DNA from 3 places in the Actinoallomurus liliacearum genome. Region 3 is predicted to be linked to each of the others. Evidence: riboswitches for the same ligand, from Rfam matches in the RefSeq annotation. Region 3 holds a riboswitch; each other region holds the start of a gene.
The links. A riboswitch is a leader RNA that binds a small molecule or an ion and turns the genes downstream of it on or off. The one in region 3 is predicted to bind cyclic di-AMP.
Positions count from the first base shown of each region.

Region 1 (9,886 bases), on a different contig from region 3:
GTCCCCGTCCGGCAGGCCGAGGGCGAAGGCGGCCTCCAGGTCGTGCTGGGAGTACGTGCGGAAGGCGATGTGGGTCTCGGTGTGCGTCACGCCGGCGACCTTGTTCAGGCCGCCGGGGATGACATCCGCGATCTGCTCGTACTGCCGCACGCGCACCAGCGCGACCAGGTCGAACTCCCCGGTCACCGAGTAGACCTCGCTCACGCCGTCGAGGCCGGCGATGATCTCGGCGACCTCCGGGATGCGCGAGACGTCGGCCTTGATGAGCACGATGGCGGTGATCACGGAATGCCTCCTGCGTGGGTTGCGCGCGATGTCGGATCGCCCGTCGCAAAGCCTAGTGGAGGGGTTAGGTCCAGCTGAGGGCGGCCGACTTGCGGGCCACGGTGCCGCGCCGGACGAGCAGGCCGACGATCACCCCGGCGACGAAGCCGTAGATGTGCGCGACGTACGCGGTCTGGCTCTGGCTGTCGCCGAGGCTGAGCCACTGGAACACGAAGAACTGGGCGAGCAGCGTCCAGGACGGCAGCCGGAACGGGAAGATCGACAGGATCAGCGCGATCGTCCGCGACCGCGGATAGAGCACGAGGTGGGAGCCGAGCACGCCCGCGATGGCGCCCGACGCGCCGACCAGGGGGGTGTCGGAGCCGGGGTACGTGATCGCGAAACCGTACGCCGCGATGTAGCCGACCAGGAGGTAGAAGACCAGGAACCGGAGCCGTCCGAGGCGGTCCTCGGTCGCCGCGCCGAAGATGAAGAGGTACACCATGTTGCCGAGGATGTGGGCGACGCCGCCGTGCAGGAACATCGACGACAGCGCGGACAGCCACGGCCGCTTGTGGAACGGCTTCGGGGCGCAGACGTGGGCGACCTCCTCCGGCACCGGACTCTGCCGGTTCGAGACCATCTCCTTCGGGACGGCGCCGTACTTCAGCAGGAACGTCACCTGCTCGCACCGGCGCTGTTCGACGCCTTCGTCGTGGTGGCCGATCGAGGCGATCGGCGACAGCAGAAAGATGACCACGTTGGCGGCGATCAGCAGGTAGGTGACCAGAGGCGCGCGCCGCGTCGGCTGGTTGTCGTACAGCGGCAGCGCCACACCTGCTCCTATCGCATCGGCCGACCGGCGCGGTCAACCTTACGGGAATCGGGGCGTGCGGCGGCGCTCTCGATCCACTGACGCACGCTCTCGGCGCCGTGCGGCGGACAGGTCCATGTGCCGTCGACCTCGACGAGGCGCACGCCGGGGGAGTCGAGCCAGCGCAGCACGCACTCCATCTCCTCGGCGGAGGCCCGGGGGGTGGCCCCGATGCCGGGCCGTACGGTCTCGGCGGTGGCGACCAGCGCCTCGACGTACGGGACGGGGTGGGCGTGCGGTGGGACGGTGCCGGCGGCGGCGAGGCGCCCGTGGCGGACGACGTGCAGCTCCCAGCCGCCGTCGAAGGCCGGCCGGGCCGCGACCAGCTGAGCGAGCCCGGCCAGGGCGGACAGGCGCTGGCAGCGCGCCGCGCCGCGGACGAAGGCGGCGAGCCGGTCGCGCTGCACCGCCGCCTCCTCGTACCGCAGCTCGCCGGCGAGCCGGTCGATGCGGGCCCGCGCGGCGGCGACGACCGGGCGGACGTCGCCCTCCAGGATCCGCCGGGCCAGGGAGGCGTGGCGGGAGTAGTCCTCCGGCGCCTGCCGGCCCTCGCACGGGGCACCGCAGCGGCCGAGCTCGGCGAGCGCGCAGGTGGCGGCCCGGCGGGTCTCGATCAGCCGCAGGGTGAGCCGCTGGGTGCACTGGCGCAGGGGGACGGCGTCGTGCACGGCGGCGCGCGCCTCCTCGGCCGTGCGGGTGCTGCCGAACGGGCCGAGGTAGGCGGCGCCGTCGTCGCGCACCTCCCGGACGATCGACAGCCGGGGGAAGGACTCGGCGGTGAGCTTCAGCCAGACCGCCCGCTCCGGGTGGCGCGACCGGCGGTTGTAGCGCGGCTTGTGCGCCGCGATGAGCCGCAGCTCGCGGACCTCGGCCTCGAGTGGGCTCGCGCACACGATGGTGCGGACCCGCTCGGCGATGCCGATCATCTCGCGGACGTGCCGGCGGGTCTCCGAGGCGGTGAAGTAGGAGGTGACGCGGCTGCGCAGCCGGCCGCTCTTGCCGACGTAGAGCACCTCGCCGCGCGCGTCCTCGAAGAGGTAGACGCCCGGCGCGGCGGGCACACCGTCGGCCAGGTGGCGTTTGCTCCGCTGCTCCGGCGTCGGCGCGCGCTGGAAGCCGGTGAGCTCCTCCAGGGACTCCACGCCGAACGCCCCGGCGCGCTCCAGCAGACCGTGCAGGACGTCGACGGTCGCGCGGGCGTCGGTGAGCGCGCGGTGACAGGGCTCGACACGGGCGCGGAAGAAGCGGGCGAGGGTGGCGAGCTTGCAGTTGGGGACCTCGTCACGGGTGAGGACGCGGCGCGCGAGGTCGGCGGTGTCCACCACCGGCGGCGCCGGCCAGGGCCGCTCCTGCGCGGCGCAGGCGGCCTTCAGGAAGCCCATGTCGAACGGCGCGTTGTGCGCGACCAGGACCGCGCCCCTGGCGAACTCCAGGAACGACGGCAGGACCTCGCCGATGCGGGGAGCCGCCACGACCATCTGCTGCGTGATGCCGGTGATCACCGAGATGAAGGGAGGGATCGCCATCCCGGGATCGACGAGGGTGGCGAACTCACCCACGATCTCGCCGCCGCACACCTTGACGGCGCCGATCTCGGTGATCGCGTCCTCCTTGGCCGACCCTCCGGTGGTCTCGAGGTCGACGACGACGAAGGTGACGCCGGCCAGCGGGGTGCCGAGGTCATCGAGGGTGCCCTGCACCGCAGGGCCGACGGAGGCCATGCCGGAACCGTACGCGGGAAGACCGACAATCGTTCCGGCGGCCGGGTGCGGGGGCTACCTCGCGGTATCCACATTCGGCGCGGCGGCCCGGCGCGCGGATACCTTGTGGTATTCGTCGGAGGGATTGCGGACCGCAGGTCGCCGAGGCGTCTACGCTGGGCAGCGACGGCGACACGGAGCCCGGCGCACGCGTCCCGGCGCACCGCCCCGCGACCATGAGGAGCAGACCATCGACACCGGCCCGGGCGAACACCTCGATCAGCCGCTCCCCGAAGCGGTGCGCCAGCGTGTCGTCGAGGCCGCGGCCGGCGTCATCGGCGGGCTGCGCCCCGACGAGGTCCCGGCGCCGCTCCGGCGGGTCGCCCGGTTCGAGCCCCGGCGCCGCGCCCGGCTGGCCGCGACGCTGATCGCCGCCCAGCTCGAGGACGACAGCGGGTTCCGCGAGCGTGTCGCCGACGTCGTACGGGAGAGCGAGCCGGTGCTGGCCGAGGCGGTCGGCTCGGGCGCCGTGCCGCCCGCCGCGGACCCGGTGACCGTTGCCGCCCTCGCGTACCTGCTGCGCCCGCCGGACTGGGCCGAGCGGATCGAGACCGCGCGCCGGGACCTGGAGCGGTCGGCGGTGGCCGCCGAGGACGCCAAGGTCATGCGCCAGGTCGCCGAGCTCCGGGACCAGATCGCCGCGGTGAAGGCCACCCGGTCGGAGGAGACCGAGAAGCTCCGCGCCGAGCTGCGTGAGCTGCGCACCGAGAACGCCGAGCTGCGCAAGCGGCTGCACGAGGCGCGGGGCAAGGCGAAGCGGGAGCACGCGCGGGCGGAGGAGCTCGACCGGCGGCTGGGGGAGGAGCGCGCCGCGTCCTCCGTCGCGGCGGCCGCCGCCGAGGCGGACCTGCGCCGGCTGCGCAGCCGCCTGTCACACGCCGAGGCCGCCGCCGAGAGCGCCCGGCGCGCCGCCCGCGAGGGCCGCAACGTCGACGAGGCCCGGCTGCGCGTCCTCCTCGACGCCCTCACCGACGCCGCCAAGGGGCTCCGCGACGAGATCGCGCTGCCGCCCGGCATCACCCGGCCGGCCGACAGCGTCGGCGGCATCACGCCCAGCCGCCCCGGGCACCGCACGCTGCCCGGCCGGGCGCTGGCCGACAGCGACCCGGCGCTCCTGGACCAGTTGCTCACCCTCCCGCAGGTCCACCTCATCGTCGACGGCTACAACGTCACCAAGACCGGGTACGGCGACCTGCCGCTCGCCGACCAGCGGTCCCGCCTCGTCTCGGGCCTGGGCGTGCTGCACGCGCAGACCAAGGCGGAGGTGACGGTGGTCTTCGACGGCGCGGAGCTGAACGCCCCCGTCGCCGTGCAGGCGCCGCGCGGTGTGCGCGTGCTGTTCAGCGAACCCGGTCAGACGGCCGACGAGCTGATCGGCCACCTGGTCCGCGCCGAGCCGAGCGGGCGCGCCGTGGTGGTCATCTCCTCCGACCAGGAGGTCTGCGACTCGGCCCGGCGGGCCGACGCCCGGCCGGCGCCGTCGTCGCTCCTCCTCCGCCGTCTCGGCCGCACCTGACCGTCCGTTCCCGCCCTGGCCCGCGCGATATTGCGCGGGGAATTGTCGGTGGGTCCTCGTAACGTCTGGCAATGACGACGACACGAGGAGGAATTCGTGCTCATCGACTGCGACAAGTGTGAGCTACGCAACGTCGGCTGTGCCGACTGCGTCGTCACCATGATGCCCGCCATCCCCGAGTCCGGCCTGGACCTTGATCCACTCGAGCGCCGCGCGCTGGGCATTCTCGCCGCGGAGGGGCTGATCCCGCCCCTGCGAATGACGATCTCCATCGACCGCGCATCGTGACCATCCGCGCGCGCCCTGTTGCTCAAATGACGTGAATTGCTCGAATTCCCGGAGAAGCGGTTGTTACCAGCGTGAGACTTGACTAGTCTCACGCGCTGAGCCGGTCGCTGGTTCGTCGCCCCCCAGGCGACGGCGACGGCTTCCGCCGAGTCGTCACGTTCGGTGAGGACGCCCGGGTTCCGGGCCGTAGGATCCTCACCGGCACGACGAGCCGGGGAACCAGGTTTCAGGGGTGAATCGGAGCGCTGCGCGCTCCGTAGGGCGACTTCCACGCCCGAATCCGTCAGCTAACCCGGTAGGCGGACAGTGGGAGAGGGGCGTGCCGCAAATCGTGGCAACAGAGCGCAGTGCCGACGGTTCAGCCGTCGGACGGCCGATGAGCGGCTGGATCCGCGGTCGCACGTTGGCCACCCTGTGCGTCGCCGCCTCAGCGGCGCTGGCTCTGCCGGCCGGTACGGCCGAGGCGAAGCCCAAGGAGACGCTGAGTCAGGCGAAGGCCAAACTGGCCAAGCTGAACTCCCAGGTCGACCACCTGGACAACGACTACAACAAGGCCAAAGAGCAGTGGGCGGCGGCCGACAAGAAGCTGAAGGCGCTCAAGGCCTCGGTCAAGCAGCAGCGCCAGTCGTGGGCCGAGCTCCGCGTCCGCGTCGCGCAGATGGCCGCGTCCGCGTACAAGAACGGCTCGAACGGCGCCGACATCCCCGCCCTGGTCTCGGCCAAGGACCCGCAGACGGTGCTCGACCAGATGTCGGCCTTCGCGCAGCTGTCCAAGAACCGCTCCACCGAGCTCGCCCAGTTCCTCAACGCCGCCCAGTTGCTGCAGCGGCAGCAGGCGCAGGCCGAGCAGGGCACCACCGACCTGGTGCAGAAGAAGAACGCTCTCCTCGCCAAGAAGAAGACCATCGAGAAGTCGGTCGAGCAGCAGAAGGCCCTGGTCAAGAAGCTGGGCCCGGCGGCGGACTCCGGCGGCGGTGACAGCGGTCCCGTGGCGAGCAACTGCGGCGGTGGCTACCACGGCTCGGCGACCGGCAAGGCGCGGACCGTACTCGAGTGGGCCTACAGCAAGTGCGGTACGCCGTACCTCTACGGCGGCACCGGCCCGCGGTACGACTGCTCCGGCTTCACGATGAAGGCCTACGCGGCGGCGGGGAGGACCATTCCCCGCGTCGTCCCGGACCAGTACGACGCCACCACCAGGGTCACTCCCCAGTCCGCCCTGTCCCCCGGCGACCTGGTCTTCTTCGACAACCTCGGGCACGTCGGCATCTACGTGGGCGGCGGCAAGTTCATCCACTCGCCGCACACGGGCTCGTACGTCAAGATCGACAGCCTGAGCAACCCCTGGTACAGCTCGCATTACGTCGGCGCGGGCGCGCTCTAGGAACGGATCATCATGGCCAAGGAGCGTACGATCATGCCCAGGACCGGCCGCCGGTTCCTGACGACCGTCGGGTTCGTCGCCGTCGCGGGGCTCGCCCTGCCGGGGGTTCCCGCGCACGCGGACCCCGGCTCTTCGCTGAGCGCGGCGAAGAAGGAGCTCGCGCAGCTGAACGACAAGGTCGACCAGCTGAGCAACCAGTACAACCAGACCAAGGCGGACTGGAAGGCGGCCCAGAGCCGGGTCAACGCGCTGAGCAAGTCGGTGCAGGCCGAGCGCAAGACCTTCCAGCAGCTGCGGCTGCGGGTCGCGCAGCTCGCCGTCGACGCCTACAAGACCGGGGACAACGGCTCGATCCCCGAGCTGGTGAGCTCCAAGGACCCGGACGCCGTGCTCTCGCAGATGTCGGCGTTCAACCAGATCGCGCACAACCGGTCGGCGGAGTTCCAGCAGTACCTCGCCTCCGCGCAGCGGCTGGAGCGTGAGCAGGCGCTGCGCGTCCAGGCCGCCCAGCAGCTCACGGCCAAGAAGAACCAGCTCGAGACGCAGCGCAAGCAGGCCAACGCGGCCATCCAGCGGCAGCTCAAGCTGGTCCGCAAGCTCGGCGCCGGCATCGATCCGGGCAGTTCCAAGGAGAACTGCTCGGTCCTCGCCTCGGGCAAGGCGGAGACCGTGCTGAAGTTCGCCTGCGCCCAGCTCGGCAAGCCGTACGTCTTCGGCGGCTCGGGCCCGAGCACCTGGGACTGCTCCGGGATCACGATGGTCGCCTACCGCAAGGTCGGCATCAAGCTCAACCACTGGGTACCGGACCAGTGGGACGCCAGCCGCCGGATCTCCAAGGCCGACCTGCAGCCCGGTGACCTCGTCTTCTTCCATGACCTCGGGCACGTCGGGTTCTACCTGGGCAACGGCAAGTTCCTGCACGCCCCGCACACCGGCGACGTCGTGAAGATCTCCAACCTCAGCGACGCCTGGTACACCTCGACCTTCATGGGCGGCGGCCGGCTCATCTGAGACCGACCGACAACTGAACAACGGACGCCGACAGGCCGGGGGGACGGACTCCCGGCCGGCGCACCGAGGCGCGGACCGGATCCGGTCGGCCTGCCGGCGTCGACACCTTTCGAATCTTCCGCACCGACGGTGCGGATCGCGGCGCACGCCATGTGCCGCTCGGCCGGAGGGGGCCTCGGTCAGCGGGGTGCGGTTCGACACGCGCCGTGCGGACACGCCGCTTCCGGTCTGTCAGAGATGCAGAGACACGGTCATCACCGAAGTGGCCCGACCGGGCCGCGGGTGGCCGTGCACGCCTAATCCGTGGGCACACGGGGCCGGGGAACCGACCGCGCCGAAAGGCGCGGCTTTCACGGGGGTGAATCGGGGCGCCTGTTCTCCCGCAGGCATGCCGTAGGGCGGCTTCCAGCCCGAACCCGACAGCTAACCCGGTAGGCGTAGTGGAAGGAGAGACCTCTGTCTCGCAACCCCTCGACCGCTTCGTCCCTGCGCCTCCGCCTCGCCGGAGGCATGGTCGCCGCGGGTGCGGTCCTCGCACCCGTCGCCCTGACGGCCACCGCCGCGCACGCCGCGACCCCCCAGACGGCCGTCACCGTTGCCAAGGCGACGACGAAGCACAAGTCCTGGAGCCAGCGGCACAAGGTCGGTCTGGAGGCGGTCTCGATCGCCCGCAAGCAGATCGGCAAGTGGTACCGCTACGGGGGCGCCGGGCCCAAGACGTTCGACTGCTCCGGTCTGGTGCAGTACTCCTACCGCAAGGCCGGCGTCCGGCTGCCGCGCACCGCGGGCCAGCAGCACCGTCACATCAAGCGGCACATTCGCTGGAAGAACCTCGCGGCCGGTGACCTGGTGTACTTCAACGGCAACCAGCACACCGGGATCATCTCCAAGGTCGTCGGCCACAAGATCTACATGATCCACGCGTCGCACACCGGCACGCGGATCAAGCAGATCCGGATCGACAACAACAGCTACTACAAGCACGCGTTCTACGGCGCGGCCCGGCCGTACTGAGCCGGACCGTCCGCCGGGCCGGCACCGCGATGGCGCGCCATCCGGTGCCGAGTCCGCTGATCATCGCCGGGGTCGTCCGCACGGACGGCCCCGGCGTTCTCAGTTTCGCCCGCTACCATCACGCGCATGTCATCGGCGGGCACCTGGCAGGGACGGGTCGCCGCGCTGACCGGGGTGGCGATCGCGCTGCAACTGGTCACCGCGGTCGGCTACGCGGCCCTGCACCGCGAGACGGGGCACGCGGCCGCCTCGTTGCGGAGCGCGGCCACGGTGCCCGCGCCGAGCCCGGCGACGGTGACGACGCTGCTGCAACGCCGCTCCCGCGCCGTCCTCACTCATGACCGCACGGCCTTCCTCGCCACCGTCGACCCGTCGGCGCAGGCGTTCCGCGCCGGGCAGGAGACGCTGTTCGACAACCTGGCGAAGGTCCCCCTGGCGGCGTGGCGCGAGTCGCTCGCGGACACCCGCGCCGCGGCGGCCGCCGACGACGGCTGGACGGCGCGGCTGACGCTCACCTACCGGCTGCGCGGCTTCGACACGAAGGACGCCGCCTACACCCAGTACCTCACCTTCCAGCGGCACCAGGGCACCGGCTGGGTCGTGTCCGGCGACGGCTCCACGCACGGCCTGCGCGACGATCCGCAGATCTGGGACGGACCGGACCTGACCGTCATCCGTGGCAAACGCAGCCTGGTCCTCGGCGAGGGCGGCACGGGGGTCGGAGACGGCACCGGAGTCACCGAGGGCGCGGAGACGCGGACCGCCGAACTCCGCGACATCGCCCGGCGGCTGGACACCGGGGTCGGCCTGGTCTCGAAGGTCGTGGGCGACCGCTGGGCACGGCGCGTCGTGGCGCTCGCGCCCGCGACGGAGCAGCAGGCCGAGGAGCTCGTCGGGGACGTCCGGAACCTCGGCGACATCGCCGCGCTCGCGACCGTCAGCGGCGGCGCGGGCGAGGCCGACGGCGGCGTGGACCGCGTGGTCATCACCCCCACCGCCTTCGGCCGGCTGAACGGCCTCGGCCGGCACGTCGTCCTCACCCACGAACTCGTCCACGTCGCGATGGGCGGCGCCCGCGACGGCCACACGCCCATGTGGCTGGTCGAAGGGCTGGCCGACTACGTCGGCTACAAGGACGCCGGTGTCTCGACGCGGGCGGCGGCGCGCGAGCTGGCCGGTCTGATCTCCTCCGACGGCCTGCCGGCGGCGCCGCCGGGTCGGAGCGCCTTCACCGGGTCGGGCGAACGCCTGTCCGCCGCGTACGAGGAGGCGTGGCTGGCCTGCCGGATGATCGCGGAGCGCTACGGTGAGGGCAGGCTGGTCCGGGTGTACCGGACCGCCGAGGCCGTACCCGGCGACGCCGGCGACCCGCGCATCGAGGACCGCGCCCTGCGTGACGTGCTCGGCGTCGACGCGAGCCGGTTCGCCGCGCAGTGGCGGGCCTACCTGCGGAAGGAGCTCACTTGACGGAGGCCGGCGAGCAGGAGGGCGCCGGGTCGCCCGTGCGCACCGAGGCCGATCTCGGGTCCGCTCCCCGAGTGGAGCCGCGCGGGGCGCCCCGGCGCGCCGCGGCCGTCGCCGCCGCGGTGCTGGGCGCGCTGCTGGTCGTCGTCGTGGCGGCGGTGACCCCCTGGCATCCGCTGTCCGGCGGGCGGGCCGCCGCGGATCCGGCGCTCGACTTCACGCGGGAGCAGATCGCGCGCAACGAGAGGTTCAGCGCGGCCATGGACGGTCCGGCGTACGCCGGGCTCGCCGCCGGCCTGGTGGTGGTCCTC
Region 1 covers NZ_BAABHJ010000016.1:31,297-41,182, forward strand. Annotated here, with positions in the region: gene ABD978_RS22820 (Lrp/AsnC family transcriptional regulator) at 1-285, opposite strand, end outside; gene ABD978_RS22825 (rhomboid family intramembrane serine protease) at 350-1,099, opposite strand; gene ABD978_RS22830 (DEDD exonuclease domain-containing protein) at 1,108-2,859, opposite strand; gene ABD978_RS22835 (NYN domain-containing protein) at 3,137-4,414, shown strand; gene ABD978_RS22840 (hypothetical protein) at 4,511-4,702, shown strand; cyclic di-AMP (ydaO/yuaA leader) riboswitch at 4,889-5,020, shown strand; gene ABD978_RS22845 (C40 family peptidase) at 5,079-6,086, shown strand; gene ABD978_RS22850 (C40 family peptidase) at 6,120-7,097, shown strand; cyclic di-AMP (ydaO/yuaA leader) riboswitch at 7,381-7,550, shown strand; gene ABD978_RS22855 (C40 family peptidase) at 7,608-8,111, shown strand; gene ABD978_RS22860 (gluzincin family metallopeptidase) at 8,238-9,578, shown strand; gene ABD978_RS22865 (M48 family metallopeptidase) at 9,575-9,886, shown strand, end outside.
Region 1: another riboswitch for cyclic di-AMP. It lies ahead of ABD978_RS22845 (C40 family peptidase); the one in region 3 lies ahead of ABD978_RS24190 (CHAP domain-containing protein).

Region 2 (9,886 bases), on a different contig from region 3:
ACTGGGTGGTCAGCGCGACCTTGCCGCCCGTGGCCTCGGCGATCCGGATGTCGCCCCGTGCGGTGCTGATCTCGGCGGGACCGCCCAGCCGGCCGACCTCGACGTCGCCGTCGACCGCGGCGAGCCGGAGGCTCGCCGCCTCGTCGATCTTGATCTGGCGGTAGGCGCCGTCGAAGACGACGTCACCGAGGCGGCCGACGCCGCGCAGCTCGCAGCCGGCGGTCTTGGCCTCGATCCCGGAGCCGGCGGGCAGCTGGACGGTGACGTCGATGGATCCGGACGGGCCGAAGTAGTCGTTCTTGGCCGGGCCCTCGATCCGCAGGACGCCGTCGGCGTAGGCGACCGTGGTCTGCTCCGCCGCCTTCACGTCGCGGCCCTTGGAGGCGTTCGCGGGCAGGACCTCGACCGTGGTGTCGGCCCGGTCGGCGGCGATGAACTGGACGCGTCCGGCGGGGATGTTCAGGACGGCGGCGATCGGGGCGGGGGTGTCGAACTTCTGCATCGTTCTCTCCTTGCGGCTCGTTGTTTCCGACGCCGCAAACGCTACGTTGCTTTCTAGGTTCCTTCAACAAGCTCGTTGCGAGTTGACAGCATTACCCCAGCTCGCAGCCATGAAATCGTTGCAACAGATCTGAATCTAACGCAACATCGAGGAGGACACTCGTTGCGATGGGTTGCCCGTGAACGCTATGGTGGGGGCATCAGGGAGCGCCAAGGAGGTCGCGATGCCGGGAGGCCGGCTCACTCAGCAGGACCGCCAGCAGATCGCATCGGGGCTGGCGGACGGGCTCGCCTATGCGGAGATAGCCAGACGCCTCGACCGTCCGACCTCGACGATCACGCGTGAGGTGATGCGGAACGGCGGCCCCACCGGCTACCGCGCCGAGTTGGCCCACCGCGCCACCGAACGCCGCGCCCACCGGCGCAGGGCGGCCTCCTCCCGAGAGTCGGAGGCGCGCCCGCAGCCACACGGACGCGACGCCGAGGCGGTGCGCGAGTACGAAGAAACGCTCACCACCGTCTTCATGGCCTCAGGCACGCCCAAGATGATGGCCCGGGTGATGGCCTGCCTCTGCACCGACGACGCGGGCAGCCTCACCGCGTCCGAGCTCGTCCAGCGCCTTCAGGTCAGCCCGGCGTCCATCTCCAAGGCGATCACGTTCCTGGAGAGCCAGGGCATGGTCCGCCGGGCACGCGACGAGCGCCGCCGGGAGCGCTACGTCGTCGACGACGACGTCTGGTACCAATCGATGATCGCCAGCGCTCGTGGCACCGCCCAGGTCGCCGAGACCGCACGACAGGGCGTCGGCGTCCTCGGCCCCGGCACCCCGGCCGCCGCCCGCCTCGAGAACATCGCCCGCTTCCTCGACTTCATCACCGAGAGCATCACCCGCGCCGCGAACCAGGCCCGCGAGGTGCTCTACACCAAACCCGAACCGACCTCGAGCGACACCTCGCCCCGCTGACTGCGCCGTGGGTCGCACGCGGGTGTGCTGCTCGGCGCGGGTCAGTCGGCCAGGGCGGCCCAGGTCTTGGGACCCACCTCGCCGTCGGCGGACAGGTGCGCGCCCTTCTGGAAGGCGGTGACCGCGGCGGCCGTCGCCGGACCGTAGTAGGAGTCGACGGTCACCGGGTGCTTGTGCGCGCCGAGCCGCTGCTGGATCCACTTGACGTGCGCGTCGTGCATCATCGCGCCCGCGACGTACCGGTAGATCACGCCGGGGTACCGGCTCGGGTCGGAGGCGGCCAGGCCCGGCTTCACGAAGCCGTACACGTCGCTCCAGTACCTCGTGCGGGTGGCGACCTGGTCGTTTCCGGTGTTGCCCTCGATCGACTCGAACGTCGTGTGCCCCGAGTCCAGCCACTTGACGAAGAACCCGACGTGCTCCGGCTCGCCACTGCGGTTGAAATCGAAGGTGACCGGGTCGCCCCTGGCGATCAGCTTCCGGTCGGTATGCCATTTCGACCCCACGCGGCCCTTCAGGCTCGGCACGTAAGCGATCTTTCCGCCCAGCAGGTGCAACGCGCCGAAATGGTTGAAGCACCAGCACACGAAGATCAGGCACCAGGACGCGGCGGTGTTGTCGCCGTAGTACCACTGCGTGAAGTCGTTGACGTTCTCACGGACGCGGCCTCGTGCCGTGCCGCGCAGGGTCATCGCGTACGCGACCAACTGCTCGCCCGTCGGCGCCGCGGCGGCGCTGTGCACCGTGATGGGCGCCGCCGGATCGACATAGATCCGGCCGTCGTCGGGCGGGTCCGGGAGACGCGGGGCGGCGGCGTCGCTCGGGCCGGGTGCCGGAATCGGCTCGCCGGGGGGCGGCGAAGTGAATGCGTCGGGCATGAATTACCTCCTCGATGGCCGGAACTCGGATCGGTGGAAGCCCCCGGACGATCACCGTCCCGTCCGCGTTACCCGTCCTCAGCCGGGCCATGCGACATCAGTACGCAAAGGGCATTAATCGCGGCGCAAGCGACTATCCCCTGCAAACGGTGTTTCTCGCCCCCAGCGTCCCGCCGGCACCGGTTGCCTCGCAGCCGAACGGCGAAATCGGACTAAAACCGGTTTCACTTCACGTAACGACCACGCCACTCACGTCGAATAGGCGCGCCCAAAACGGCCCAATCAGGCCAGAACGGTTTTTCTGCCACCACGCAGGCAAGTGACGGTGACGACTCTCGCCGACCGCTACCTGCGCTGGGGTCGCAGCGTCAGGGTGTGCGCGGCCTCGCGGCGTACGGTGTCCGGAGCGGACCGCATCGGGATCGTGTCGCCGCGCGCCCACAGCCGCGCCTGGTCCCAGTAGTGGTCCGCGAAGGCGTGGCCGGACGCGCCGGTGAGGTTGATCCAGCGGGAGCGGTCCAGGTCGGCGAGGTCGGCGATCATGCGCATCGACGGCACCCAGTCGACCTGGTACCCCTCCTGCGGATTCCAGCCGGTCGCGTCGACGAGCGAGTCGCCGCCGGACAGCTTCAGCGGTCCCCGGTTGAACAGCCACTCGATCGGCCCGATGCCGGAGGTGCCGAACGTCTGGTTGGTGATCGTGAGCGTGTGCAGGTCGCCCCAGCGCCACTTCTTCGGGTCGTCGCCGAGGCGGTCGCGCAGCTCGTGGTCGGCGTCCTTCACCGCGAGGCGGAGCATGTCGTCGCGGGTCTCCCTGGCCGGCGTGCGCACGTCGTCCCACCAGGGGTCGTCCGGTCGGTTCAGAAGGTTCCGCAGCACCTCGAACCAGCGGTCGCCGCCGTCGGGGCGGGCGCCGTCGGGCAGTTCGTCGTTGAACGTCCGCAGCAGGAGGTGGCGGTAGACGGCGTTGTAGAAGGCCGCCGGTGCCGAGCCGGCGGGCTGAGTGAAGTCCCAGCCGCGCAGCAGCGCCACGGCGGGCCCGGAGCCGACGCGCAGCAGGTGCGGCACCAGCGTCGGCGCGAAGCCGTTGCGGTCGTCCAGCTGGATCCGCCCCATCGTCGCCGCGTCCATCTTCGGCGCCCGCTGGACCAGCTCGGCGATGCGGGCCGCGCGGTAGCCGTACGCCCAGTCGTGGGTCAGCATCCTCGGGTAGCCGGGCCCGACGGCCGCGTTGTTGGCCGTGACGATGTAGCCCTGCGGCGGGTCGTACGTACGGGGCAGGTCGTCGAACGGGATGTAGCCCGTCCACTCCTCCTTGCCGGTCCAGCCCTGCGCGGGCCAGCGCCCGTCGCCGCTCGACCGGATCGGGATGCGGCCGGGCGCCTGGTAGCCGATGTGCCCGTCGACGTCGGCGTACAGGAGGTTCTGCGCGGGGACCTCGAAGAGCCGGGCCGCGTCGCGGAACCGCTGCCAGTCACCGGCGGTGTCCAGCGACACGATGGCGTCGGCGGTCCGGCCCGGGTCGAGCGCGGTCCACCGCAGCGCGACCGCCGTGCCGTTCCCGGCCGTGCGGACCGTGTCCATCACGTCGGACAGCAGCGGCCCGTGCCGTGTCGCCCGTACGGTGAGGGTGACGGGCTTGCCGCCGGCCACCTTGATCTGTTCGGTCCGGACGGCGAGGGGCTCCTGACGGCCCTTGTACTCGTACGTCGAGCCGGTGACCCGTTCCAGGAACAGGTCGGTGACGTCCGGGCCGAGGTTCGTGAACCCCCAGGCGATCCGGGCGTTGTGCCCGATGATCACACCCGGGACGCCGGAGAACGTGAACCCGGTGACGTCGAAGGGGCAGGCGGCCGACGCGGTGCGGCAGTGCAGTCCGGCCTGGTACCAGAGCGACGGCATCTGCGGCGCGAGGTGCGGGTCGTTGGCGAGCAGCGGCCTGCCGGTGTTCGTCCGCGCGCCCGACACGACCCAGGAGTTGGAGCCCAGGCCCGGGGCGCCGTTGCCGAGCATGGTCGGCATGGCGTGGATGGCGGCGGCGACGCGGGTCAGCGCCGGCGACAGCGCGCGGGCCCGCGGCGCCGGCCCCGGACGCCCGCCGGAGTCCCCGCCGCCGGGGACGATCACCGGGTTCCGGTCGTACGGATAGTCGGGGTACAGCTGGTCGACGCGGGCCGGGGACACCTTGGTCGCGGCGATCGCGCGGCCCAGCTCCTCGTCCATGTTGCTGCGCAGGTCCCAGGCCATCGCCTTCAGCCAGGACAGCGAGTCGACGGCGGTCCACGGCTCGGGGTGGTAGCCGCTGCGCTGCAGGCCCAGCACGGAGTACTCCAGGCTCTGCGTGGCGGTGTTCCGGTGCCGGGCCAGCCAGGCGTTCACGCCCTGGGCGTACGCGTCGAGGTAACGCCGGGTGTCGGGCCGCAGCAGCGGCAGCTCCTGCTCGGCGACCCGCCGCCAGCCGAGCGTACGGACGACCTTGTCGGTGTCGAGGGTGGTCTTGCCGAACAGTTCCGACAGCCGTCCGGCCGTGATGTGCCGCCGGAAGTCCATCTCCCAGAACCGGTCCTGCGCGTGCACGTAGCCCTGTGCCCGCATCAGGTCCTCGGCGTCGTCGGCGTAGATCTGCGGGACGCCCCACCGGTCCCGGAGCACGGTGACGTCCGCGCCCAGGCCGGGGACGGTGACGCGCCCGCCGACCTGCGGGTACGACCGCCGGACCGTCCACCACCCGTACAGGGTGAGCACGAGCGCGAGAGCCAGGAGCACGGCCAGGATGCGGACCGCCCAGCGGGCCGGACGCGGCAGTCGGGCAAGCGGCGCAAAACGGGCCATTGACCTTCCTCACGCCAGAACCGGGATGATCGCGTCAGTAAACCATCCGCGCATGCCAGCCGCCCACGCCCCGAACCAGCGGATTCGGCGCCCGGGCGGCGGGTGGACGGGTTCGCGGCTACTGGCCGTACTCGGGGTAGCCGTAGCCGACGACGGAGTCCTTGCTGCGGGTCCGGACCTTCACGGCGTCGTCGGTGTTGCCCTCGACGGTCTGGATCGTTCCATCGCCGTTGTCCTTGATGACCAGGCCGACGTGGTCGATGCTGTCGATGTCCTTGCCGCCGTTCCAGGAGAAGAACACGACCGCGCCCGGCTTCGGCGCACTGCCCCAGCGCCCCTGGTCGTGGAACCACTGGGCGTGCGCGGGGGTGAAGGCGTCGCCACCGAGGCCCTTGACCCCTGCCTGGGCGCCGACCCAGGTGACGAACATGTCGCACCAGGACGCGTCGGCGTAGTCGCTGATCGACCCGCCGTCGCGCGCGACTCCGAGCTTGGCGTACGACGAGGCCATGAACCACTGGTTGAACTTGCTGCCGCCGGCGGCGTCCTCGGTGGTGCCGACCTGGGACAGGGCGACCTTCAGCGCCTCGGCCGCGGTCGGCACCTGCCGCCGGCCCTTGTCCGAGCCCCGGGGATCGGCGTCCAGCCCTCTGCCGGAAACCTGTGTCACCTGATTTCCCTGGGTGGACGGCGCGCCCGCCGGCGCGCGACCGGCCTGCGCGGGGAGCGAAGACGCCTCGGCCGGGCCGGCGGCGAAGATGAACGCGGCCAGACCGGCCGACGCGATGCCCGACAGGGCGGCGGTGATGCGTGCTCCGGATCGTTCGAGTCGAGGGGCAGCGGACACGGGGGTACTCCTTGCTTCCATGCCGCTTACCGGGTTAGCTGACGGGTTCGGGCGTGGAAGCTGCCCTACGGCACGAGGGGAGTGCCGATTCACCCCAGTAATACATTTGGGTCCCCGGTTCCACAGTGGTGTGGATTCAGCGGATCGCCCGAATTCGGGCGGCTTATACAAGAGACTGCCGGGCGGTCGCCATCGCGATGGCGGTGGATGGGATCAGGGGATGGGCGCGGGCAAGGTTCTACTCCTTACTTCCAGACGCCTACCGGGTTAGCTGACGGGTTCGAGCGTGGAAGTCGCCCTACGGCACGGGGGATGTGCCGATTCACCCCGATGATGCGGTGGGTCCCCGGCTCCGTGAGGTCACGGACTCGGCGTTGCCGCTCTCGCGTACGCACTCCGCGGAGCGCTCGGCGGTAGCAGCGCGATTTGGATATGAACCGGCCGGGTCGGGCCCCGCTCGGGCAGGCGTCTTGTGAACGCCCTATCGCCTGGGTCGGCAGGCCGGCCGTGGCCGACGGATATGCGGGCGACGCGTGGGGAGCGCCGCGAGAGTTATTGGAACATAGCAGGGACAAAACACTCACTCAAAGATGAGTTTACGTGATGTGGGTCACTTGCCGCACGCAATGCCAGAGGTCGAGACTGCTAGCTGTATACGCAAGTGATTGCTGTGACCATTGTTAATGATGTGACTGTTGTTACTCGTTTTCGAAGGGACCATCGCCTCTGGCCCGCACCGGTGTCCCGGTGAATCGTGGAAGCGAGGGGGAAAGAGCCATGGCCTTCATTCACCGATTCGACGATGACCGCCCGCGCGAGGAAGAGGTCGAGATACAGGCCGGACCGGTCCGGCTGGCCGGCACCCTGGTCGTCCCCGAACCACCGCTCGGGTTCGTCATGTTCGCCCACGGCAGTGGCAGCAGCCGCCGGAGCCCGCGCAACCGCTTCGTGGCCACCGCGTTGAACCAGGTGGGGCTCGGGACGCTGCTGTTCGACCTGCTCACCGCGGCAGAGGAGGCCGACCGCGCCAACGTGTTCGACATCGGGCTGCTGGCCCGGCGCCTCATCGACACCACCGCCTGGCTGTGCGCCCGCCCCGAGGCGAGCGGGCGGCGCGTCGGCTACTTCGGCGCCAGCACCGGAGCGGCCGCCGCGCTGTGGGCCGCCGCCCAACCCCGGGCGGACGTCGCCGCGGTCGTCTCCCGTGGCGGCCGACCCGACCTCGCCGCACCCCGCCTCCGGCAGGTGACCGCGCCCACGTTGCTGATCGTCGGAGGCCGGGACGAGGTCGTCATCGAGCTGAACCGCCAGGCCCAGGCCCTTATGCGCTGCGAGAGCCGGCTCGAGATCGTTCCGGGCGCCACCCATCTGTTCGAGGAGCCCGGTGCCCTCGAGACGGTCGCGGAGTTGGCACGGGAGTGGTTCCTCGACCACCTCGCGCCGATCGGGCAACGCCCGCGAGGGGCCTGAACCGCGTCGCGGCGGAGGCTCGGGCGCGGATGGGCGTCACCAGCCCCAGCGGGCGCCCATCCGCTGAGAGATCCTGCAGATTCTGTGCCTCTTCCGGCAGAAGGCCACTTGGGTATTGGTCCGTCCGCTCACGTTGGTGTTCGACACCTGCTGCAGGCCGCGATTGACGGTGGGGCTGAGCACGGTCGTGTAGTTCTTGTTGAACTTCCCGTTCCCGACGTGCATGGCGACGCGCACCCATTTGCCATGGCCGTCGCCTCGGGGCAGGGCGCCCATCCGCTCGACCCGCCCGATCGCCGCCTGGCTCGCGCGCGCCTGCGCCGGCGCGAGCACCCCGGAAACGCCGCAAAGGAGGACGGCGAGTGCGAGGATGCGCCCGTTGCGGGGCGGCCGGGCAATGGACCTCTCATTACGGCGACGAACCATTCGTGGCACACCTGGCTTCTTGCGCCCTTCGCTGGGCGCGCTCGGTGGACAACCGGGACGTCGGCTTCTATACCCCGCGCACGACATGATCCCGTCACCTGCCCCCGACACGGTCAGAACATTACCCGCCCTTTCACCGCCCATGCCGCAACGATCCGGCGGGCGGGCATCGGCAAGAGAATGCTAAGCGGCCTTCAAATTTCACTCATCACCACAATGAACCGTTGACTTTCGAAGTCACTGTGATGTCACCTGATATCGGGACATACATCTAAATGTTCTCAAATGACGCGCGTGGCTGCCGAATCGTCGCGCGCGAGCCGTACCGAAGGAGGTATCTTCCATGGGTATTTCGCGCCGGATGGGAGTAGCGGTCTCTGGCCTGGCCTTCGCGGGAGCAACGGTCGCGACGCTCGGCGCAGCCGGGCCGGCAAACGCACAGACGGCGACGATCACCCCGCAGCACTCCGTCGCCGCAAGTTACTCCCGCGTCACTCGGCACCGGCACGGGCGCGCGTTCCTGCGGCACAGGCGCGCACACCTGCGGTACGGGCGCGCGCCCCTGCGGCACTGGCGGACGACGAGCGGCACGACGAGTAGTTACTCGTACTCCTACTACAAGCGCACTTCCTACTGGTACTGGTGGGGCGGGTGCGGCTGCTGCTGCTAGCGAGGTGAGCGGCGGAACGGCAGTGCTACCGGTCTGATTCCTCGTGACGGCCCGCCCCGGGCTCCCCCGGGGCGGGCCGTGCCGGACGTGTCATCGCGGCCGGTTCGGTTACTCCTGAGGCCGCCCCGCCCCGGCGCATGACCCCCTGGGCGGTGGTAGGGGCTAGAGGTACCTTCGAAGTACCGCCAGCAGGATCGATCCGTCACCTGCCCCGTACGTAACGTGACCGCCATGAGCTGCCGGCCAACGGGTACGTGCGCATCGGCAGCAACACCAAGACCTTCACCGCCGTCGTCGTCCTGCAACTGGTCGGCGAGGGCAGGATCCGGTTGGACGAGCCGATCGAGACCTACCTGCCGGGCCTGATCCGCGGCGACGGCATCGACGGCCGCCACATCACGGTACGGCAGTTGCTGCAGCACACGAGCGGCCTGCCGAACTACACGTCCCTCTTCGCGAACGGCTTCCTGCCCTACCAGCACCGCTACTTCGAGCCCCGCGAACTGCTCGACCTGGCCCTCGCCAAGAAGGCGGACTTCCCTCCGGGCACGAAGTGGGAGTACAGCAACACCAACTACGTCGTCGCCGGGCTGCTGGTCGAGAAGATCACCGGGCGCCCGATGGCCGAGCAGATCACCGATCGCGTCATCACGCGCATCGGCCTACGGCACACCTACTTCCCGGGCGTCGGCGACCAGACGATCCGCCGGCCCCACCCGGAGGGGTACGCCAAGGACGATCCGAAGGCGCCGCTCACCGACGTGACCGAGTCGGACCCGTCCATGGGCTGGGCGGCCGGCCAGATGATCTCCACCCCGAGCGACGTGGACCGCTTCTTCACCGCGCTCCTCGCCGGTCGGCTGCTCGCGCCGGCGCAGCTCAAGGAGATGCGCACGACCGTCGCCGCGCCGGAGATGGGGAAGGGCGTCCGATACGGGCTCGGCCTCATGAGCTCGCCGCTGAGCTGCGGTGGCGTCGCCTGGGGCCACGGGGGCGACATCCCCGGGTACTCCACGAGCAACGCCGCCACCGAGGACGGCCGCGCCGTCACCATCGCCGTCACCGAGCTGCCCACGGACCTGGCCCAGATCGGCCACCTGAACGCGGCCGTCGACGCCGCCCTGTGCGAGTAGCAGGCGGCATTCGCCTGTGGGCCGGTGGTAGGAAGCCTCTGAGGAACTCGCGAGGAGGGTCACTGATGATCGAGACGTCGTACCTCACGGTGGACGGCCTGAACGCCTACCTGGCGCGCCCGGAGGGTGGTTCCGCCGCCGGCATGCTCCTGCTTCCCATGCTC
Region 2 covers NZ_BAABHJ010000005.1:208,728-218,613, reverse strand. Annotated here, with positions in the region: gene ABD978_RS08710 (DUF4097 family beta strand repeat-containing protein) at 1-502, opposite strand, end outside; gene ABD978_RS08705 (GbsR/MarR family transcriptional regulator) at 726-1,466, shown strand; gene ABD978_RS08700 (peptidoglycan-binding domain-containing protein) at 1,508-2,344, opposite strand; gene ABD978_RS08695 (penicillin acylase family protein) at 2,690-5,176, opposite strand; gene ABD978_RS08690 (CHAP domain-containing protein) at 5,295-6,023, opposite strand; cyclic di-AMP (ydaO/yuaA leader) riboswitch at 6,032-6,175, opposite strand; cyclic di-AMP (ydaO/yuaA leader) riboswitch at 6,265-6,407, opposite strand; gene ABD978_RS08685 (dienelactone hydrolase family protein) at 6,801-7,493, shown strand; gene ABD978_RS08680 (hypothetical protein) at 7,530-7,919, opposite strand; gene ABD978_RS08675 (serine hydrolase domain-containing protein) at 8,844-9,722, shown strand; gene ABD978_RS08670 (dienelactone hydrolase family protein) at 9,788-9,886, shown strand, end outside.
Region 2: another riboswitch for cyclic di-AMP. It lies ahead of ABD978_RS08690 (CHAP domain-containing protein); the one in region 3 lies ahead of ABD978_RS24190 (CHAP domain-containing protein).

Region 3 (9,886 bases):
CCCGGCTGAAGTTCCTCATGAACGACTGGGGCCCGGAGCGGTTCCGCGAGGTCCTGGAGAAGGAGTACCTCGGGTACGCCCTCGCGGACGGCCCCGCGCCCGGCGGACCGCGGGACCAGCGCCGGGACCACGTCGGCATCCACCGGCAGCGCGACGGCCGGTACTACGTCGGCTTCGCGCCGAAGGTCGGCCGGGTCGACGGCGACATCCTCCGCGTCATCGCGGACCTGGCCGAGGAGTACGGCTCCGGACGGGTGCGCACGACGACCGAGCAGAAGATGGTCATCCTGGACGTTCCGGAGGAGCGGACCGAGGAGCTGGCCGCCGAGCTGGAGGCCCACGACCTGCGGGTCCGCCCGTCGACGTTCCGCCGCCAGACGATGGCCTGCACCGGCATCGAGTACTGCAAGCTCGCCATCGTCGAGACCAAGCAGCGCGGCATGGACCTGATCGAGGAGCTGGAGCAGCGCCTGCCGGACTTCGCCGAGCCGCTGACGATCAACATCAACGGCTGCCCGAACTCCTGCGCCCGCATCCAGACCGCCGACATCGGACTGAAGGGCCAGTTGGTCACCGATGCGAACGGTGACCAGGTCGAGGGCTTCCAGGTCCACCTGGGCGGCTCGATCGGCGGGGAGTTCGGCAAGAAGATCCGGGGCCTGAAGACCACCGCCGAGGAGCTGCCCGACTACGTGGAGAGGGTGCTGCGCAGGTTCCAGGAGAACAAGGCCGACGGCGAGTCCTTCGCCGCGTGGGTGCAGCGTGCGGAAGAAGGTGACCTGAAGTGACCGAACGAGCCGTCCCCTTCTACTGCCCCTACTGCGGAGACGAGGACCTGGAGCCGTACGAGAGCGACGGCGGCTGGCACTGCCGTGCCTGCACGCGGGCCTTCCGGCTCCGCTTCATCGGGCTCGGCGCGCTCAGCTCGGCGGGTGCTCCCCGAGGGGAGGGCTCGGCATGACGCTCCTGTTCGAACGCCCCACCGCCGCGCTCGACCTCACCGACATCGTCGAGTCGGCGGCGGACGCCCTGGAGGACGCCTCCGCCGAAGAGATCATCCGCTGGTCGATCGCGACGTTCGGCGACCGGATCTGCGTGACGTCGTCCATGAAGGACGCCGTGCTGGTGGACATCGCCTCCAAGGTCCGCCCCGGCATCGACGTGCTCTTCGTCGACACGGGGTACCACTTCGCCGAGACGGTCGGCACCCGCGACGCGGTCGAGGCCGTCTACCCGGTGAACGTCGTGAACGTCACCCCCTCGCGTACCGTCGCCGGGCAGGAGCGCGACCTCGGGCCCCGGCTGTACGGCCGGAACCCGGACCTGTGCTGCCACCTGCGCAAGGTCGAGCCGCTGAACCGCGCCCTCGAGCCGTACCTAGCGTGGATCACGGGGATCCGGCGCGAGGAGACCTCGCACCGGCGCGGCGCGCGCGTGGTCGAGTGGAACGCCGCGCGCGGCAAGGTCAAGGTCAACCCCCTCGCCCGCTGGAGCCAGGCCGACCTGCACGGCTACATCGAGAAGCACGGCATCCTGGTGAACCCGCTGCAGTACGACGGGTACCCCTCCATCGGCTGCGAGCCCTGCACCAAGCGGGTCGCGCCGGGCGAGGACCCGCGCAGCGGACGCTGGGCCGGCACTGGAAAGACCGAATGCGGCATCAACCTGTGAGACCGGTGAGCGGCAGCCGGGCGGTGCCCCTGGTCGCGGTGGCCCACGGGAGCCGTGATCCACGTGCGGCGGCGACGGTCGAGGAACTTCTCGATCTTGTACGTCGTTCCTCGGGGGTGCGGGTCGTGACCTCGTATCTCGACCACGCTCCCCCCGCACCGGGGCAGGCGCTCGGTGGTCTCGTCGGAGAGGGGGCCGACGAGGCCGTCGTGCTCCCCCTCCTGCTCACGGCCGCCTATCACAGCAAGACCGACATCCCCGGCGCGCTGCGGGAGGCTCGGGCGGCCCACCCGCGGCTGGCGCTGCACTACGGCGCCACGCTCGGCCCCCACCCGCTGATGACGGGCGCCCTGGAACGGCGGCTCGCCGAGGTGGGCGTCCGGCCCGACCCGGAGACGGCCGTGGTGCTCGCCGCGGCCGGCTCCAGCGATCCGGCCGCGAACGCGACGATCGGCCGGATGGCGCGCGACTGGGGCGGCTGGCGCGCCGTCGTCCCCGCGTACGCCTCCGCGGCCCGCCCCACGCCCCCCGAGGCCGTACGCGCGCTGTACGCCGCGGGGGCGCGGCGTGTGGTGGTGGCGTCGTACTTCCTGGCCCCGGGCTTCTTCGCGGACAAGGTACGGGACGAGTCCCTGGCGGCGGGCGCCGTGGCCGTCTCACCGGCTCTGGGCGCCGCCCCGGAGCTGGCGGAGATCGCCGCGCAGCGCTATCGCGAGGCCCTCATCCGGGCCGACCTCGTCGCGGCCGCGGGCTGAGCGACCTTCCTCCGGCCGGCCGGACCCCCGCACCGGACCTCTCCTCCTGCCGCGGGAACACCGGGCCGGGCGTCTCCTCCTGCCGCGGGAACACCGGGCCGGGCGTCTCCTCCTGCCGCGGGAACACCGGGCCGGGCGTCTCCTCCTGCCGGCCGGAACGCCGTGTTGAGCGATCTTCTTCGACTGGCCGCGACGCCCTATGCCGTAAGGCTTTTCGGCCCGTCCGCAATTATGATCATTTCCAGGTTTCGTGATTCTTTTTCCTTATCCGGAAATTGATCACGGCAGGCCGCGACGCAATAACGATCACTTATTCCAATGGATCATGTGAGCCATGTCGCAAACCTGGGGTATTTGGTCCGTCGGTATTTGTCTGCTATGTTCGCCTAAGTCCGGCGGACGCCCCCCATGCGCCTCCCGGATGCCCGCCGGTGACGGCCGGCCCACCAGCGCGAACGGCGCGGCGCGAAGAAGCGTGTGAGGGCCTCCGTGAAGACCGGACGGTTCATATCCAATATCACGCCACTCCCGTGGAGAACCCCTTGATCCATATGGAGCGGGAGCGGCAACGTCGAGTCCGTGAAGATCACGGAGCCGGGGACCCACAAGAAGTCCCGGGGTGAATCGGTACACCTGTCGTGCCGTAGGGCGACTTCCACGCCCGAACCCGTCAGCTAACCCGGTAGGCGTCTGGAAGTAAGGAGCTTAGAACCTCGTCCGCGAGTCCTCCCTGATCTGAATATCCGGTCGTTCGTCCCTACCCCTGGGACCGTACGGCCAGACCCTGTCTCTTTGTTCGTGCCGTCCGCGCAAGCGGGCGACCCGCTGAATCCGCACATCGCGGAACCGGGGACCCACCAGAAGTCCCGGGGTGAATCGGCACATCTCTCGTGCCGTAGGGCAGCTTCCACGCCCGAACCCGTCAGCTAACCCGGTAAGCGGCATGGAAGCCGAAGGAGTACCCCCCGTGTCCCCTCGACACGCCAAACCCCTCTTTGCATCGAAGAAGAAGTGCCTCACCGGCCTCGTCGCCGGTGCCGTGACCGCCGGCGCCGCGGCGATGGCCGTCGCCACCGCGGCACCCGCCGTCTCCGCGCAGACCCCCACCGCGTCCCGTCCCGCCGCCCACCAGGCCGGTCAGGTACCCGCACCTCGTACGGGTAAGGCGGCGAAGCACGCCCGCCCGGTGAACGACAACCCGCACATCAAGGTGCACACCGTCGCCGAGCAGAAGGCGAAGAGGGTGCCCACCGCGGCGGACGTCGTGAAGCTCGCCGTGTCCCAGGTCGGCACGAGCGAGAACGCGACCGGCGGCAGCAAGTTCAACCAGTGGTTCATGACCACCCCGTACGCCAAGGCCGGTGCCGCGCGCGACGGCGGGTCGGTCAACGACTACGCCAACGCCTCCTGGTGCGACATGTTCGTCACCTGGGTCGGCGACCAGCTCGGCGTCAAGGGCATGGGCGGCGACGCGTTCACCCCCTCCCACGCCAAGTGGTTCATCTCGCAGGGCCGCTGGGGCACCACTCCCAGGCCCGGCGCGGTCGTCTTCTTCTCCTGGAACGGCAGCGGCGTCGACAACATCGATCACGTGGGCCTGGTCATCAAGGACAACGGCGACGGAACGATCCAGACCGTCGAGGGCAACACGGACGACGCCGTGAAGGTCCGGACGCGTAACACCTCCACCGTCGTGGGCTACGGCTACCCGGAGTACCCCCAGTAATTCACCCGTCGATGCGTGCCGTGCCGCCGTCGGCGACGCGGCACGCGCCGACCTCCCTTCCCGGGTCGCTCCCCGGATCTCTCCTCACCCCTCCCCCGGTACCCCCGTGCCCTCATCCCCCCATGCCCCCGAAAGGAAAGCGATGATCAGGTTCTCGACGAAGGCCATCGCCGGCATCGCCGCAGGCGTCGCTCTGGCCGGCGGCGGTGTGACCACCGCCCTCGCCTACGGCGGCACCTCGGAGGCGGCGGCGTCGCCGCAGGCGCAGAACGCCCCCGCGCAGGCCGAGAAGCGCGTCGACAGCGCCACCCAGGACCGGATGCTCGTGGCGGTCAAGAAGGACAAGGACCCCAAGAAGGAGAAGGACGCCAAGGCGGCGGCGCTGCCGGGCGGCGTCTCCACCGCCACGTCCTTCTGGGACCCGTCGACGGCGTCGGGCAAGCCGATGTCGTACCACACGATCGCCAGCCCGTACTGGCCGCTCGGCACGAAGGTGAAGATCACCTACAACGGCAAGAGCGAGATCGGGGTCGTCGAGGACTTCGGCCCGGCGGAGTGGGCGGTCGCCCAGCACAACCCGCCGGCGCTCATCGACCTGTCGGAGAAGATGATGCAGCACCTCACCGGCACCGCCTCGAACTCGATCACCATCAAGTTCCAGGTGCTCGAGCTGGGCAAGGGTGGCGTGTACCGCCACTCCGGCACCGGCTTCGACACGGCCACCGGCAAGGCGTAACCCGCTCCCCCTCGCCTGCCGGCCGGACGGCGCGGGATCCCCTCTCGGGATCCCGCGCCGTTGTTCTGTCTCCGGTGACGATGCTTGCCGGGAAGGAGTGAACTGAGGTTCAATCCTTGTGTGCCGTACCGCCGTACGCCCCGCGTCGAGGCCCGGCTCAGCGCGTCGCGGGAGCGCATCCGGGCCGCCGCGCTGGCCGTCGTGGCCGAGCGGGGCTACGCCGGATGTTCGATCGCCGCCGTCGCCCGGCGGGCGGGGGTGGCGACCGGCAGCGTCTACCGCCACTTCCCGTCGAAGTCCGAGTTGGTCGCCGAGGTGTTCCGGGTGGCCTCACAGCGCGAGGTGGACGCGTTCGCGCGCGCCGCGTCGCCGGCGCGACCGGCGGCCGAGAGCGTCGCGGCGGTGATCGAGACCTTCGCGGGCCGGGCCCTGCGCGCCCCCCGCATGGCGTACGCGCTCCTCGCCGAGCCGGTGGACCCCGCCGTCGACGCCGAACGGCTGGTCTTCCGCCGGGCGTACGCCGCCGTCCTGGCCGGGCTCATCGGCCGCGGCATCGCCGCCGGCGAACTCCCCGACCAGGACGTCGAGGTCAGCGCCGCCGCGCTCGTCGGCGCCATCGGCGAGGCCCTCGTCGGCCCGCTCGCGGTCGGCGCGACACGGTCTGCCGACCCGTATCCGCCCGCCGCCCCGGCCGTCCCGGCCCGTACGGACGCGGCGGCGCGCGACCGGGTCCGGGCCGACCTGATCTTCAATCTCACCTCCTTCGCCCAGCGCAGCATCGGAGCGGTCAGTGCCAACACATGAGGTCTTCAACCAGGTCCCGCCGCTGATCGGCCACGACGTGGCCGACGATCCGGCTCTTCTCGACGGGATCTTCCGGGAGGGCGGTGGCTGGGCGGCCGAGGCCGTCCACGAGCTGGGCCGGCTGGCCGGCACCGAGCAGGCCCGGGAATGGGGCCGGCTCGCCAACGAGCACCCGCCGGTGCTGCGGACCCACGACCGGTACGGCCGGCGCGTCGACGAGGTGGAGTTCCACCCGGCCTGGCATGAGCTGATGCGGGTCGCCGTCGGCCATGGGCTGCACGCCCGCGCCTGGACGGAACGCTCCGGGGCGCACGTCGCCCGCGCGGCCAAGTTCTACGTCTGGCGGGTCGACGCCGGTCACGGCTGCCCGATCTCGATGACCTACGCCGCCGTACCGGCGCTGCGCCACGCGCCCGAGCTGGCCCGGCAGTACGAACCGCTGCTGACGTCCGACACGTACGACTTCGGATTGCGGACCCCGGCGGACAAGCGCGGCATCCTCGCCGGCATGTCGATGACGGAGAAGCAGGGCGGGTCCGACGTCCGGGCGAACACGACGCGGGCGGTGCCGCAACCCGACGGCACGTACCTGCTGACCGGCCACAAGTGGTTCACGAGCGCGCCGATGTGCGACGTGTTCCTCGTCCTCGCGCAGGCGCCGGAGGGCCTCACCTGTTTCCTGCTGCCCCGCGTGCTGCCCGACGGCACCCGCAACGCCATCCGCCTGCAGCGGCTCAAGGACAAGCTGGGCAACCGCTCGAACGCGTCCGCCGAGGTCGAGTACGAGGAGGCGGTCGCCTGGCGCGTCGGCGACGAGGGGCTGGGCGTCCGCACCATCATCGAGATGGTCAACATGACCCGGCTCGACTGCGTCGTCGGCGCGGCCGCCGGGATGCGCGAGGGCCTCGTCCAGGCCGCCCACCACGCCGCGCACCGGCAGGCCTTCGGCCGGTACCTCGTCGACCAGCCGCTGATGCGCAACGTCCTGGCCGACCTGGCCGTCGAGTCCGAGGCGGCGACCGTCCTGATGCTCCGCCTGGCGGGGGCGACCGACCGGGGTGAGACCGCGTTCAAGCGGCTCGGGCTCGCCGTGAGCAAGTACTGGGTCTGCAAGCGCTGGCCCGCCCACGCCGCGGAGGCCCTGGAGTGCCTCGGCGGCAACGGCTACGTCGAGGACTCCGGCATGCCGCGGCTGTTCCGCGAGTCGCCGCTCAACGGGATCTGGGAGGGCTCGGGGAACGTCTCGGCACTCGACGTGCTCCGCGCCATGGTCAAGGAGCCGGAGACCGTCGAGACGTTCTTCGACGAGGTCGGCCTGGCCTCGGGCGCGGACGCCCGGCTGGACGCCGCCGTGCGGGAGGTCAAGGACTCCCTCGCCGACGTCGCGACGATCGAGTTGCGCGCCCGGCGGATCGTGGAGCGCCTCGCCCTGGTGCTGCAGGGTTCGCTGCTGGTCCGGCACGGTCACCCGGCGGTCGCCGACGCCTTCTGCGCCTCCCGCCTGGACGGCGACTGGGGCCGGGCGTTCGGAACCCTGCCGGCCGGCGTCGACTTCGCCGCGATCATCGAACGAGCCCGCCCGAAGACCGGCTGACTCCGGTCGCCCGCGGCTTCGAAGGCCGGTCCCGCGGATCCCGGAGCCGCTCGCCACGGACGTGTCCCGGAGTCGCTCGTCACGGACGTGCACGGGCCCGCGGCCGGCCGAGGCCGCGGGCCCGTGATCTCACCGGTCTATCCCGCTCAGGCGATGCCGGGCAGCAGCGCCGCCGACCAGCTGAAGTTGGTGGAGTTCAGCGGCTCTCCGGTCAGCGGGTCGTAGTTCTCCATGATCGGACCGTCGCCGAGCAGGCCGCCGGCCGACCGCCACAGCCGGTCCGCCGCCGCCGTGGCGTCCCTGCCGTAGCCGTACCGGCGCAGGCCGGCCAGCGCGAAGTACGCCTGGTCGAGCCAGACCGGCCCGCGCCAGTACTCCTGCGCGGCGAAGTACGGCGAGCTCTTGGCCACCGTCGGGAACGGCACCTTCGTGGCGAACTCCGCCGGGTCGGTCAGCCTGGCCCGGACCCGCGCCGCCTCGGCGCCGTCGGCGACCCCGGCCCAGAGCGGGACGGCGCCCTCGATGCCCCGGCCCCGATCGACGAGCCGCCGGCCGGTGGTCAGGTCGGTGTCGTAGAAGAAGCCGGTCGCCCGGTCGTACATCTTGGCCCGGATGGTCGCGGCCAGCGTCCGTGCCTGCGCGGTGTACCGCGTGGCGTCCGCCCGGTGCCCGAGCCGCGCGGCGATGGCCGCCAGGTAGCCCTTCTCGGCGACGAGGTAGGAGTTCAGGTCGACCGACTCCTGGTTGAGCGAGTAGCCGACCAGGCGGCCGTTCGCGTCACGGTTGTCCACCACGCTCGTGCCGAGCGCGGCGTCGAAGCGCGGGGCGTTGTCCATGCCGCTCTCCCAGGCCGCCGCCTGCCGCCGTTCCTCGGTGCTGTCGTTGGCCGGGTCGACGGTGGCGCCGTACTCGGCCAGGCCGTCGTGGTCGTGGTCCCGGTCGCGGTACCACCAGTCGTGGTAGGCGACCAGCTTCGGGTACATCTCCTTGAGGAACGCGGTGTCGCCGTTCGCCCGGTAGACCTCCCAGACCGCCCAGGCGGCCAGCGGCGGCTTGGAGTTGCGCTCGTTCCAGTTGCCGCCGCCGCGCGCCGGGTCGTTGTAGAACACGCAGTCGGGGATCATCCCGGCGTCCTGCGGGCGGGTCGGCGAGTCGGGGCGGACCTGGTAGTCGAACATCGACCGGATCTGCGACTCGGCGAGCGCGGGGGCGAACCGCGCGGTGCCGACCGCCTGCTTCCAGGTGTCCCAGGCCCAGAGCCCGCCGGTGAACCACTTGTAGGTGATCGACGGGGTGACGCCGTCGTGCTTGAGCATCCCGGCCGCGCCGCGCCAGTTGGTGATCAGCGTCTCGACCGACTTGACCACGGCCCGGCGCCGGTCGGCGGGCACGCCCCGGGTCGCGGCGGTGACGTAGCCGCGCCAGCGCGCGTCGCCCCGGGCGATGGCCTGCTCCGGCCGGCGCAGCAGGTCGCCCACGACCGGCGCCTCCCGGTTCCGCTCCGCGGCGGTGAAGGTGTAGGTCTCGGTCCAGGTCAGCGCGGTGGTGCGGTGCGGCGCGACGGTGCGCGGGCGGGCCAGCTCGGTGACGTACGAGTCGCCGGTGACCGTGGTGCGGACCGGCTCGGCGTGCACGACCTCGAACCGCTCGGTGCCGTCGGTGAGGTAGTCCCAGACCTTCCGGACCTCGGCGAAGTCGACGGCGACGCCCTGGCCGGTGGCGCGCAGCGACGGGGCGCCGCGCATCGGCTCGGTGTCCGGCCGCAGCAGCGCGCCGCTCCAGCCGACCTCCAGCGTGCGCGCGGTGGTGCCGGTGTTCTCCAGGTACGCCCGCACGAGCGCGCTGCGGTCACTGCCGAACCGCAACTCCAGGGTGAGGCGCAGCCCGGGCAGGTCGTACGACTGGCGCAGCAGGCCGGGCAGCGCGGTCAGCACCGGCTTCTTCGCGGCGGCCAGGTCGATGTCCCCGCCGTTCTCCCGCAGCCGGATGCGGGAGAACGCCTTGCTCAGCCACCACGGGTACTCCTGGGCGATGTACATCGGCCCGGAGAACGCGCCGTACGTGGAGGGGTCCTTCGGCAGCGCGTAGGCGTGCCACGCACCCTGGTCGGCGAACACGTTGATGTCGCTGACGTCGGCGGGCAGGGCGTTCGCGGGGACGCCGCGCAGGTCTAGCACGTCGGCGTACCCGGTGGGCCCGGCGGGTGGCGGCGCGGCCTGCGCGGCGGGCAGGGCGGTGATGACGAGGGCCGAGCCGAGCGAGAGCCCGGCCAGGGCGTGCAGCGATCGACGCATGGTCACCTTTCGAGGGGATGGAGCGGCCGCTGGGGCGAGGCCGTCTTGAGCACCGCCGCCCCGAGCGCGGGCAGCCGGAGCGTGCCCCGCACGGCGGTGCCGGTCAGCAGCTCGACCCCGTCGGGCACGGGCACGTCCGTGTCCGCGCCGCCGTGGTTGAGCAGGAAGAGGTAGGAGGCGTCCGGGCCGTCGCGGCGGGTGACCTCGACGCCGTCCGGGACCGCCAGCACGGGCCGGACGCCCGCGTCGGCGAACACCGCGTCCAGCAGGACGCCGACGTCCTCGCCGAGGTGGCAGCCGACGTAC
Region 3 covers NZ_BAABHJ010000017.1:99,281-109,166, forward strand. Annotated here, with positions in the region: gene ABD978_RS24170 (nitrite/sulfite reductase) at 1-788, shown strand, start outside; gene ABD978_RS24175 (PDDEXK family nuclease) at 785-961, shown strand; gene ABD978_RS24180 (phosphoadenylyl-sulfate reductase) at 958-1,671, shown strand; gene ABD978_RS24185 (sirohydrochlorin chelatase) at 1,653-2,426, shown strand; cyclic di-AMP (ydaO/yuaA leader) riboswitch at 2,986-3,130, shown strand; cyclic di-AMP (ydaO/yuaA leader) riboswitch at 3,240-3,381, shown strand; gene ABD978_RS24190 (CHAP domain-containing protein) at 3,394-4,152, shown strand; gene ABD978_RS24195 (RlpA-like double-psi beta-barrel domain-containing protein) at 4,295-4,888, shown strand; gene ABD978_RS24200 (TetR/AcrR family transcriptional regulator) at 5,009-5,692, shown strand; gene ABD978_RS24205 (isovaleryl-CoA dehydrogenase) at 5,679-7,286, shown strand; gene ABD978_RS24210 (MGH1-like glycoside hydrolase domain-containing protein) at 7,433-9,580, opposite strand; gene ABD978_RS24215 (beta-galactosidase) at 9,583-9,886, opposite strand, start outside.